Regions from separate parts of the Xylanibacillus composti genome, predicted to be linked through region 1. Evidence: riboswitches for the same ligand, from Rfam matches in the RefSeq annotation. Region 1 holds a riboswitch; each other region holds the start of a gene.
The links. Region 1 has a riboswitch for cyclic di-GMP ahead of XYCOK13_RS13595 (methyl-accepting chemotaxis protein). Riboswitches for the same ligand answer to the same signal wherever they lie in the genome.
Positions count from the first base shown of each region.

Region 1 (3,112 bases):
TGCAGGTTCTTGACCGTCTTTGCGAGGGGGAACGCTTGGATTTTACGTCTGGACAATATATATAAATTTTAATGAAAAAATGTTTACGATTAGCCGAATTCCCTCTATGATGAAAGTTACACGAAGAAAAGGGAGAACAGCATGATGCGCAGAGGACGTCCGAAAGCTTCGAATCCCAGACGGTACCGATTGCCTGATATCCGGCTAACAAAGCAAGAGCATGACATGATCCATCTTAAGGCGAGCCTGTATCAGGGCGGCAATATATCTGCGTATATCCGGGATCTGGTTGCCAGGGATTGTCGACAGATGGACGGGACTCTGGCATGTATCTGCGGCAGCAGCGAGCGGATAAGTGTGTTTGAAGAAGCCTTGATGCCGCCGGGGTCTGCTCAAGCGCCGCCTGTCCTGCTGCGAAACCTGCCGGCCATTCGCTGCCTGAATTGCGGCGCGGTCACCTTGCACGAGCAGGCACGGGAGACATTCGCTTCCATTGTGGCGGAGGAGCGCAGAGGCTCCCTGGACGGTCAAAGCTACGATTTCCTTGTGTATGCGGGCATGACCCGCTGGGTATCCTGCCGCGAGATTACGGAGGTCGAGCTTACGGCGAAGCATGGCGACGCCGCCATTTTGCGGATCGGTCTGGATGACAGCGTTCGTAGTTGCAATGCAAACATAGAGGCATTAACCGGGTACAAGATGCAGGAATTCGTATCACACCCTCGGGACATGCTTGTTTCTCTTCACGATCTTGTTCGGGATCCTCGCATCGAACCGCTGTACACCGGAACGCCGGTAGTCTTTCATACCCGCCTGTTTCACAAAAAGGGCTACGCGTTGGATATTAGAGTAGAGGGGGTCCCGGATTGGCAGAGAGACGGTCGGCTGCTGGGCTTTTATTTGGTGCTGCGGCATATCGGTCCCGGAAGACGGATGGCTCAGAAGCTGCTATTCGACCGCGGCGGGGAGGAAGCCTGTGCAGGCCCAATTGACCTCGGGAGGATGCTGCGCATGCTGATGGCTGAGCGGGACATTAATACAACGGAGCTGTCGGACAAGTCGGGCGTGTCGGTTACGACGATATCCAATCTGCGCAACGGACGGATCAGGCAGCCGAAGAAATCGACGCTGGAAGCGGTTGCCCGCGCATTGGGCGTAGACTCGGAGGTCTTGGAATCACACTGAAAATGTTTAAAGAGCAGCAAATGGCATTCATGCGATATAATCACATCGTACTCTTATAAACCGATCAAAAAAGCATAGAGGAAGAGGGCAAACTTGTCGAAAGGCAAGGACGCAAAGCTACGGGCCTAATGCGATTTCGCCAAGGCCGCCGGGCTGCTATATGCGAGTCAGCGCTTGTCTATTTGCGGCAGGGCTGATTTTTTTCGGTTGAATATGTCGAATTATCAGTTATTGTGTTGAAATTTGTCGTATAGTTTTTCTGGTTTTATTACTTTTTTGGAGGGATTGCGATGAAATGGTTCACCGACATGAAGATTCGCCTGAAGTTGATTGTTTCGTTTGTGATCGTGGCCATGCTGTTGGCCGGCATAGGTATTTACAGCATGTTCTCTATGCAAGACCTGAACGGCGATCTGAAAGCCATGTATGAGGAGAATTTGATTAGCGTCAGGGATCTGTCCCAAATCCAGATATACTATCAGCGTCTGCGCGTCAATATTCGTGATGTCGGTCTGAATGTCGATACCGCGATCAAAAATCAGAATATTGAAGAGGCTAATACGCTGATGAGCAGCACAGGCGAGTATTTGACGAGCTATATGCAGAGGGAGGACCTGCTGCCGGAAGACAGCGTATTGATCAACCAAGCAATACAGCTGTGGAACGAGTATACAACGATGGCGCAGCATGCGCTGCAGCTGGCTAATGAGGATCGGGATGAAGATCTCCGCAATTATATGAACTCCGGCATGAACGATGTCGGTGCTCGGTTGGAGGCCAACCTGTGGGAGTTGATCAACAACAATACCGAGCAGGCCGAAGAAGCCAATGAGGAAGCCCAGATGAATTTCATCATCTCGCGCGCCATTCTGATCGGGGTCGTTATCCTGGGATTTGTTCTGAGTCTGCTGCTCGGCAACGTGATTGCCGGCATGATCGCGCGGCCAATGAGTCAGGTGGTCGAGTCGTTGAAAAAGGTAGCGGCGGGAGATCTGCGCGAGACTGTGCCCGTTGCAAGCAAGGATGAGGTCGGACAGCTGGCTGTATCCGTGAACGAGATGACTGCCAACTTGCGTTCTCTGATCAGTACGGTGCTCGCCAATGCGGAAAGTGTGGCGGCTGCTTCGCAGCAAATCTCCTCTAGCACCGAAGAGATCGCAAGCGGCAGCAATGAGCAGGCGAATGCTGCGCAGAACATGAACGAGCTGTTCAAGGAGTTGTCCGAGGCCATCTCGTCAGTCGCGCAAAATGCGGAGGAAGCATCAAGTCTTTCCGGGAAGACGCTGCAGGTCGCACGCGACGGCGGCGCCGTAGTCGATTCGTCCATCGCGGGCATGGATGAGATGAACAACCAGATGAATCGCCTGGAAGACGACGCGGTCAAAATCGGCGACATCATAGAAGTGATCGACGATATCGCCGAGCAGACGAATTTGCTTGCGCTGAATGCAGCGATTGAGGCGGCGCGGGCAGGCGAACAGGGTCGCGGCTTCGCGGTCGTAGCCGATGAAGTGCGCAGGCTTGCCGAACGAAGCGGCGAGGCGACGAAGCAAATCACAAACATTATTCAAGGGATGCAGAACAATACGAATATGAGCGTCAAAACGGCTTCGGAGGCCGTTGAGAATACGAAGCGCATCGGCGAGGCGTTCTCGCGGATCGTTCAAATGGTGGAGGAGTCAACCATGAAGGCCGGTGAAATTGCGGCGGCCAGCGAGGAGCAAGCAGCGCAGACTAGCGATGTCATGCATTCCATTGAAATTATTTCCTCAGCGAGCGAGGAGGCTGCGGCTGCAACAGAGGAGACCGCTTCCACCAGCCAATCGCTGGCAGAGCTTGCCGGGGACTTGCAGAAGACCGTCTCGGTATTCAAGGTGTCTTAAGACGCCGCCGGACGCTGCTTCAAGAAAGCCGGTTTATGAGACGG
Region 1 covers NZ_BOVK01000037.1:18,714-21,825, reverse strand. Annotated here, with positions in the region: gene XYCOK13_RS13600 (helix-turn-helix domain-containing protein) at 142-1,185, shown strand; cyclic di-GMP riboswitch class I at 1,262-1,346, shown strand; gene XYCOK13_RS13595 (methyl-accepting chemotaxis protein) at 1,476-3,068, shown strand.

Region 2 (3,112 bases), on a different contig from region 1:
ATTATTCTCGGCAGGGAACGGGACAAGCCTCTTCGATCTCTTTCGGCTACTGACTTTGAACGGATACACGAATATTTAAAAAGGGACTATAAAATCAAAATTCGCGGATAATTATTCATGCAAGCATTGCCAATAGTCAAATAGTTTGGTATGCTACGTTTATATAAGCTAGTTCATCGATACCGCAAACCTGTCGAAAGGCAGCGACGCAAAGCTACAGGGCCTTCCTTACGATGTAAGATGGCAGCCAGTTGCCGAAATGCACTGCTTTTTTCTTTTTTATTGCATTTCAGTTGCTGGGCTGGGAAGGTGAGTATGAGAACGAAGATTTTATCCGGAGTGCTGGTTGCTGCAGGCATCTTGCTGTTAGCCTATCCCCACTTGTCTGCGTGGTATTACGACAGGCAGCAGCAGCAGCTTGTCAACCGCTGGCAGGAAGCGTTTGCCACGGTCCAACTTCCGGTTCAATCGGAAGCGGAGCAGCATCCGGCTGCTGACTATGCGGAAGACCTTCTGGAAGAAGGCGAATCCAACGATGCGCCGTATCCTGAGCGCAAGGCCGTGCAACTGGGCTTGGATATGGAGGGAATGCTTTATATCGACAAGATTGATCTAGAGCTGCCTATCTTGACAGGCGCAACAGAGCAGAACCTGAAAACAACAGCAGCCAGCATCGCTGACACAGGGAAGCCGGGGGAAGTTGGCAATTATGCCATTGCCGGTCATCGCAACCATGCTTATGGCCGCAACTTTAATCGCTTGGACGAGCTGGCTGAAGGCGATGCCATTGAAGTCGATACAGGCAATCAGGTTTTTCGCTATGAAGTCACGGAAAAACTGTATGTGGAACCGCACGAAGTATGGGTATTGGAACCGGAAGGGACCAAGCAGGAAATTACACTCGTTACCTGTCACCCCATTGACACAGGAACACATCGATTAATCGTGAAGGGGATTTTGATAGAAACCTAATCCTTCGCATAATGAAACACTGCAACTCTCAATACGATAAAGGCAAATCTAATGAAAATTAGAGACGCAAAGCTATAGGGCCTTCCTTACAAATGTAAGATGGCAGCCAGTTTCCGAAAGGAGAGTAAGAAGATGAAGACATGGAAATGGGTATTGTATGGCGTATTGATTTGTGCATTGTTGGCACCAACTAGCGTATTGGCAGCAGAGCCCGCACCGGTCATCCTGTTTGAAGAGGATGCAGGAGGCGTTGTACAGGTAAATTTGCCGCCGACAGCGGATCTGGCCAAAATCAAGATTCGTATTAGCAAGGGGGAGCAGCAGTACACGTATGATGCCGGGTCATACAATATTTTTCCGCTGCAGATGGGCGATGGGAACTATTCCATCATGCTGCTGGAGCAAGTGACGGGAAACAAATATAGGCTGCTTAAGGGTCAGCAGGTTACATATAAAGCGCAGACTCCTGAGGAAGTGTATCAGCAGTCGATTCAAAACATCCAATGGGATGAATCGATGGACGTGATCGAGAAAGCTGCGGCACTGACGGAGAAGCTGGAGACGGATGAGGAGAAAATCAAAGCTATTTATCAATATGTAGTGAGCAATATTACCTACGATTATGAGAAGGCCAAAAGTGTAAAAAGCGGCTATATTCCGTCTGTGGAGCAAACTTATGAGTCAAAGTCAGGTATTTGTTACGACTATGCCGCAATATTTGCTGCCATGTTGAGAAGCGTAGATATTCCGACCAAGCTGGTTATGGGCCATAGAAGCGATATTTCGGAATATCACGCTTGGAATGAGGTTTATCTGAAAGAAAAAGATGAATGGAGGACAATCGATACGACGTATGACGCTGCGTTTATCGGCAAGCAAGTCCAGTCGTCGATGTACCAGAATTCCGATTTGTACACTTCCGAGAGAGCATACTGATTTAAGCTGTTAGGTCAAGAAATCTATAATGAGGGTGCAGGCATAACCCTTTTCCTTCAAGAAGGAACTGTTCCAAGCCGACGTTGGCTTGATTCAGTTCCTTTTTTTTTTTGGGGACATGTATAGAAATTGTTGAGATTGACCTTGCACAATAATGTTATCCACCAGGATTGGGTGGATTCGGAAGGAGCACTTCGAATTGTCAAAGGAGGGGAAACCATGTATCCATTAGGGCGTAGTCCATGCTCAAGTTAGTACATTTTTTTTCAAAAGATTTCGAACGGAGGGATTGCAAGACTTGCATTGGTGGAAAAAGACGAGCGCATTTGTCCTTGCTCTGGTATTCGCCATACAAACATGGGCAGGAGCAGGATTGGGCCCGGTATACGCAGCGGCGACTGAAATTTCAGAAAACATACTATCCAATCTGAAAGTGACGATTACGGATCGTAATCAATCAGTAACGTACGCCGTATATGGGGATCCCGGTGAAGCAGAGTTGGATGTAGATTGGGAACAAAATGCTACTGTCAGGCTGGATTACGATTGGGCGCTGCCTAATGGTCACGGCTATTCGGATGGCGCGACCTTCACCTTTCAATTGCCAGAGCAGTTCGAGCTGTTTTCAGGCAGCCTGTCATTTCCGCTGAATTCGGTGAGAGGTCCTGTAGGCACATTTACAGTTGACCACAGAACGAATAAAGCTGTGATGACGTTCAACGAACAGATCGAAAAACTTAGCGATATACAGGGCTCACTCTGGTTTGAGGCAGGCTTCAACAAGGAATCGTTCAAGAATGAAATCACCCAAAGGATTGAATTCGAGGTGAAGGAGAAGCAATTCCTTGCGTTCACAATCCGATTTAAGCCGGACATCAAAAGTCCAATAACTAAGAATGGAATTCCGAGGAACGGCTCCTTCAACGCCAAAAGCATCGACTGGACCGTTGATGTCAATAAGGTTACTGAGTCTGTTTACGGGGCAGTGCTGACGGACAAGATTCCCGAAGGGCTTACTTTGGATTTGGATTCGATTGAAGTCTATGAGCTTAATGTGAAGCTGAACGGCGATGTTGAACCGGTACTGCCCGCAGTGGATCCTGCCTTATATAGCGTGACAGATGCAGGCGGCGAGCTGATCGTAGAGCTGGGCGATACGAATAAGGCATATCGGATCGCTTATTCAACCGATATTGTGGATTTA
Region 2 covers NZ_BOVK01000001.1:21,084-24,195, reverse strand. Annotated here, with positions in the region: gene XYCOK13_RS00075 (FAD-dependent oxidoreductase) at 1-111, shown strand, start outside; cyclic di-GMP riboswitch class I at 174-259, shown strand; gene XYCOK13_RS00070 (class D sortase) at 316-972, shown strand; cyclic di-GMP riboswitch class I at 1,004-1,090, shown strand; gene XYCOK13_RS00065 (transglutaminase-like domain-containing protein) at 1,105-1,908, shown strand; gene XYCOK13_RS00060 (collagen binding domain-containing protein) at 2,207-3,112, shown strand, end outside.
Region 2: linked by a shared signal. The riboswitch ahead of XYCOK13_RS00065 (transglutaminase-like domain-containing protein) and the one ahead of XYCOK13_RS13595 (methyl-accepting chemotaxis protein) in region 1 are both predicted to bind cyclic di-GMP.

Region 3 (3,112 bases), on a different contig from region 1:
CCGTGTCGCCCGTTGGTCCAGTCGCTCCGGTTGGCCCGGTAGCACCGATTGGTCCGGTCGCTCCAGTTGGCCCCGTGACACCCGTCGGCCCCGTGTCGCCGGTTGGTCCGGTAGCACCCGTTGGCCCGGTAGCACCGATTGGTCCAGTCGCGCCCGTCGGCCCGGTGGGGCCGATTGGACCTGTGTACAAAAGCGCAACATCGTCAACGAGAACAGCTGGGCTGTCGGCTTGCGGTAGCTTGTTTAGAATGTCAAGAGCAAGAGCAGTACCTACAGGTGCAGGGGAGGTTGTCTGAGACAATTCCCTCCAACTGTTCGTTTGAGCATCCGGCAGTTCTCCTCCAGGAATGTAAGAAGTCATGCCATAACCGAGATAACGATAGGCATCGTCGTAATAGATAACGGAAAATGAAATGAGGGGACTGGATCCACTCGATGCGCTTGATATGAAAGCTGAAAACTCAAACTGTTCCCCGGGGCTGACCGGAACGAATTGGTATAGATACGCGTTCGGCTCTCCTCCCTCGAGCAGCGCGGCGTAATAGCCGGAATGGGCCTGCTGTGTGCTTATGGAAACATACGCCCCAATCCACGGTGAAAGCGAGCCTGTTTCAAAACCTCCGTTTATTATGCGGTCACCAATCGACAATGCTGGATCACCACCTTCTCAGAAGAATGACAGAGCCAACTTCATTTGACTCCCTGATATGACCAAATTATGCATGGAGAGCAATAATGGAACAGCAGGAGCCGTCATTCATTCTCCTTTTTTTAATCTATAGGAATCCCAGGTGTTGCTGTCTAAAAATTCTATATTTTCCCAACTATCAATCGGAATGAACCATGTCCATGACACCGAAGAACGTTGCATTTGAGAGAGAGATTAATGGATATTTGATACAAACTTGAAAATTAACCCATGAAGCCGTTATACTAATCATGTAGGTCTGTTGGACTATTCTTCACATCCAATCAGTCGAAACGGCAAACTTATCGAAAGGTAAGGACGCAAAGCCACAAGCCTAAAGAATATGCATTCTATGGCGGTTGGGCTACCGAAACGACATAGTCGATGGAGTATGCCGCCCATGAATTAGACAGGCGGTTTTTTCATGCTTTCATAAAAGCGCTTCCATCCGAAATGTGTCCAATACAAGTGCGGGAGATGTCGAAGACCATGCTTAATGCGGATACGGTATTATTTGAGCATTCACCATTAGGAATAGCCTGTCTGGAATTGACCGGGTTGATGAAGAAGGTGAATCCGGCGTTTTGCGAATTGTTCGGTTACCGGGAGGAGGAGCTGCTGCATCTGAATTTTTCTCAGCTCGCTCATGATGAGGGGAGGGGGACATGCATTCCATCTCTCCGGGAGATTGAGGATAGCCCTGATCACAAATTGATTATGGAGAAACAGCTTGTCCACCATTCAGGCAAAATCATTTATGCGCAAGTGTCCTTTTCCCTGCTTATCGATGAACGCTGCATTCCTTGCGGCTTGCTAGTCCAAGTTCATGACAAGACAGAGCTGCTGGAGTCCAGGAGTCGTGCGCCCGAATCGTGCTGGAAGCTAGACGGGGAGCAGAACGGGACAGGGAGTCCTGAGCGGAATCGCGATCCTGGTGTCGCTGTGGATGTGCAAGCAGAATTTATGAAAACGCTGGAGACTCTTCATGAGACCGAGGTGCTCTACCGCAATCTGATTGAACGGGCTTTAGTCGGCGTGTATTTGTACCAGGATGGCGAGTTGGTGTATGTCAACCCTTATTTGGCCAACATGTTCGGTTACGCTGCTGAAGAATTTGTCCATTCCACAGCGGCGGATGCAATTATTCAGAAAGAATGCGCGAGCCGGCTGGAGCAAACCGTGCATGCCATGGATCAGGATGTGGTATACGAATATCAGACTGTAGGTGTCAAGAAAAATCAACAAACCATACACCTGGAAGGAAGCTGCTCGGCAATCACTTATAGGGGAAGGCCGGCGGTTCTGGGCACAGTCCAGGATATTACCTACAAGAAGCAAGCGGAGGAGCTGTTAAGGGAAAATGCCAAGCGCTATCAGCGGCTGCTCAAATACTTGCCCGAAGCGATTCTCGTCATTGCGGACGGGATGATCATTTATGCGAACAAGTCGGCGGTGGAGCTGACAAGGGCCGATTCGGAAGGGAAGCTGATTGGCCAATACTACTTCGACTTGCTGCATCCTGATTATCATGAGGAAACCCGTATCAGCATGGAGCAGGTTATGCAAACAGACGCTGCCTCTGCCTTCGTGGAAAAAAAGATCTATTGTGCAACCGGCGAGTGGATAGAGGTGGAGGCTTCGAGCATCCGCATTCATTCCTACAATGGCAACTCCGTTATTCTGACAGTGCTTCGTGACATCACCGAACGGAAGAAGGAGGAGGATCTGCTGATCCAGTCGGAGAAGCTGTCTGTCGTCGGACAGCTGGCTGCCGGCGTTGCCCATGAAATTCGCAACCCGTTGACGTCGCTGAAGGGATTTACCCAGCTGCTGAAAAGCAAACTGCGTGATCGCGAGTCGAATTTCATCGATATTATGCAGGAAGAGCTTGATCGCATCAATTTGATTGTGAATGAATTCATGACCTTGGCCAAGCCGCACTTGATCCAATACAGCGACAAGAATGTGAAGGAGATTTTGCGAAGCGTGATTTCGGTGCTGGAAACGCAAGCTATTCTCGCCAACGTCAACTTGGTTAAGGATTACGATGAGAATTTGCCAATTATTTACTGTGATGAAAATCAGTTGAAACAGGTGCTGCTGAATGTAATCAAAAATGCGATCGAAGCGATGCCGCAAGGGGGCGACATTCGCATTACTGTCAAAAAGAAGGGGACCGAGGCCTTGAGTATTCAAGTGCAGGATCATGGACCGGGCATCCCGGCTGATATGATGGAACGGATCGGGGAGCCATTCTTCACGACGAAGGCTGACGGCACCGGGCTAGGTCTGATGATTAGCCGCAGGATCATTGACGCCCATCAAGGCACCTTCCGCATTTGGAGCGAGCCGGATCGCGGAACCACTGTGGAGATTGAGCTGCCTGCCTCGGGCCGCAGCCGCCAGTTGCAGAAGTATTGACCA
Region 3 covers NZ_BOVK01000056.1:28,635-31,746, forward strand. Annotated here, with positions in the region: gene XYCOK13_RS17585 (NTTRR-F1 domain) at 1-649, opposite strand, end outside; cyclic di-GMP riboswitch class I at 974-1,060, shown strand; gene XYCOK13_RS17590 (PAS domain S-box protein) at 1,178-3,109, shown strand.
Region 3: linked by a shared signal. The riboswitch ahead of XYCOK13_RS17590 (PAS domain S-box protein) and the one ahead of XYCOK13_RS13595 (methyl-accepting chemotaxis protein) in region 1 are both predicted to bind cyclic di-GMP.

Region 4 (3,112 bases), on a different contig from region 1:
GACGGCTGTTCGGTCAATCGCATGTTCATTCGCATTATATTGCCTATGACCTCCTCGGTGATGGTTACGGCGGCCATTATCAACATGATTTACAATTGGAATGAGTTTGTGTTCGTCAATACGTTTATCAGCTCGGATACGCTGAAGACATTGACGGTAGGGGTGCAGAACTTTGTCGGACAATATTCGACAGACTGGGGGGCGATCGGCGCAACCCTGATGATCAGCATCCTGCCCATTCTGCTCGCCTTTCTCATTATGAGTGATCGAATCGTAGAAGGCATTGCGGCCGGCTCGGTGAAAGGCTAGATGGCGTCAACGAAAGCTGTCCTTAAGTTATTGTAGCTTGAGGATGGCTTTTTTTTTGTGATTTCGCTGCCGCGCAGTTGGCTGAACGGCAGGGCTGAGGGGAAGCCCTGCCGCGGTACGATTAATAGTCTAGGCGATCTGTGATGTAGCCGGAAACATGCCAATTTTGCTGCGAGTCATAGAACTTGTAGTAGTTGCCGACCGGCAGGGAAAGTCCGTAGGCGGTTCCTGTCACCTGCGCTACGAGATTGTAGTTCTTGTAAATATCAAATTTCCCGTAGATCGAGTCGTTTGTTGTGTTCCCCAGCGACACGAGCCTAAATTCGTAACGGTCGCCGGCAGCGTTGTGGACTATGGCATTGAAAAATGCTTGATTGCCAGACTGAAGCGGATGCTCGGTCCAACTGGCAATAGCGTTGCCTCTGACCGGATACTGATCTCCGGTCAAACCATCGACCACATACAGGGCCCGCTCGGAGAAAATCCCATGCACGTACGTTGCAGGGGCGGCAGAGCCGCCAAGCGATAACGATAGGGCAACGACAATCAGCATCATGACAGCGCTTACGCGAAATTTCTTGCTCATATCAATTCCCTCCTTCATTCATTGAATTCCCCTCACTCGTATAGTAGCATGGCCAGACAAATATTGCCTATCGTTCTAGCAACAATCGGGAGCCGCCGAATGGCATATTAGCAGCAATTCCTGATTAAGAGGAGGATTGTACAATTCTACAGGGGAAGAAGTTAGTAATAATTGTCGCTTCCTGTAGAATATCGTCATGAGAGTTGCTATAATGCTAGTAGCGATAGCGACAAGGGCAAACTATTCGAAAGAATAGGACGCAAAGCTATAGGGGCTTCTTCCTTAAAGGAAAGCCAGCCAGCTGCACGATCAAGAGGACTGCCCGCATTCGGGCGGTTTTTTTGCGCTATTGGACAACTTTGGAGAAGACTGGAGAGATGAAAAGGATGGGTGGATGGTTAAGCAAGTTCAGATTCAAAAACATGTCGTTGAGCCAGAAGTATGGCATTCCTCTCGCTATCACGATCGTCTTGTTCGTGGCCTCAACTGTGATGGTTGCTATACTGCTGAACAATGTCGGCAGAGAAATCAATGAGGTGGAAAGAACAGGAGAACGAGCGTTGAAGATGAGCGAAATGGGTTCGCTGTTCCGGGCCAAGGATATTCGGATTGCCGATTTCATTCAAACTTGGAGCGCGGTTCCGATTTCCGAGTTTCAGGAGCGCAGTGCGAGATTCAATCAGCTGGAGCAAGAGATTCGGGCTGGTCTGGATGAATCGGCGGAGTTTCTGGAAATTTTCGAACGCGTTATCGAAAGCGACAGCAAGTATAACGAGCTGTTTCTGGAGAAGCTGGTGCCTGCACTGAATGCCGGCAATATGATAGAAGTAGAGCTGCTGCGGGGAGAGACCGCGTCGCTTCGCGCAGAAACGGTCAGCATTTTGGGAGAGCTTATCGAAATTGTCTCGGCGGAGCAGATTGCGGCGGTAGAGGACGCCAATGCCCAGGCAGCGTTTTCACTCTATATGCTGATCGGTGCCGTTATCGTTTCCTTGATTCTAAGTTTGTTCATTACATATTTTGTAAGTCGCTTGATCAGTCGCAATATTAAGGAAGTCATAGAGATTGGCGGCGAAATCGCGAACGGCAATCTTGCTGTGAAGAATATCAGCTATGAAAGCCGGGACGAGATCGGGCAATTGGCGAAGACGATTAATTATATGAGCAGCAGCCTGCGCGAGATGGTCAGGGGCATCTCATCCATCTCTCAGACAGTTTCCAGCCAGAGCGAGGAATTGACGCAAATGGCGAGAGAGGTCAAGGCAGGCAGCGAGCAAATCGCAACTACGATGCAGGAACTCGCTTCCGGGACTGAAATACAGGCTCGTTCCGCTACCGAAATTGCCGAGCTGGTTGAAACATTGAACGAGCAGGTAGCTGTGGCCAATCAGGATGGCGACGCGCTGAATGACGCATCGGCGAACGTTCTGGCCCAGTCGACGAATGGCACGGTTCAGATGGAACAGACGGCCAAGCAGATGACGGCGATCAATGGCATTGTCCAGGATGCGCTCGGCAAGATGCGGAATCTGGAACAAAGCGCGGGCAATATTTCCAATCTGGTGCAGGTAATTCAGGAAATTGCTTCGCAGACAAACCTGCTAGCGCTCAACGCTTCGATCGAGGCGGCCCGCGCAGGCGAACACGGCAGAGGTTTCGCGGTAGTCGCGTCTGAGGTGAAGAAGCTGTCCGAGCAGGTTGAGCGTTCTGTTAACGAAGTGACCGGCATTATCGCGGGCATTCAGAAGGACACTCAAGTGATGGTTGAGTCGCTGCAGGGCGGATACCAGGAGGTAGAGGAAGGCACGCAATCCATGAACGCGACCAAGGAAACGTTCGACAGCATTACGGAAGCCGTCAATCAGATGGTCGAGCGCATAGGCAGCGTGTCGATGGGACTCAAAGCGATCAGCAGGCATGGCGAGAAAATCGGAACGACGAGCCAGGAAATTGCCTCCGTATCGGAGGAGGGCGCGGCCGGCGTCGAACAGACCTCTGCCTCGGCCCAGCAGCAGAACAGTTCGATGGAGGAAATTACAAGCAATGCAGAGCATTTGGCTGTGCTTGCAGAGGAATTGAACCAGATGGTCAGCAAGTTCAAACTATAAATTCGCAGGAGCATGAACAAGGCTGTCCCGCCGGTCAAGTGATGACATGGCAGGACAGCCTTTTTGCTGGTACGGTACGTATGCGGGATAGGTGGAATGGAGCATCGCA
Region 4 covers NZ_BOVK01000003.1:16,338-19,449, forward strand. Annotated here, with positions in the region: gene XYCOK13_RS00830 (carbohydrate ABC transporter permease) at 1-309, shown strand, start outside; gene XYCOK13_RS00835 (hypothetical protein) at 431-895, opposite strand; cyclic di-GMP riboswitch class I at 1,120-1,204, shown strand; gene XYCOK13_RS00840 (methyl-accepting chemotaxis protein) at 1,282-3,003, shown strand.
Region 4: linked by a shared signal. The riboswitch ahead of XYCOK13_RS00840 (methyl-accepting chemotaxis protein) and the one ahead of XYCOK13_RS13595 (methyl-accepting chemotaxis protein) in region 1 are both predicted to bind cyclic di-GMP.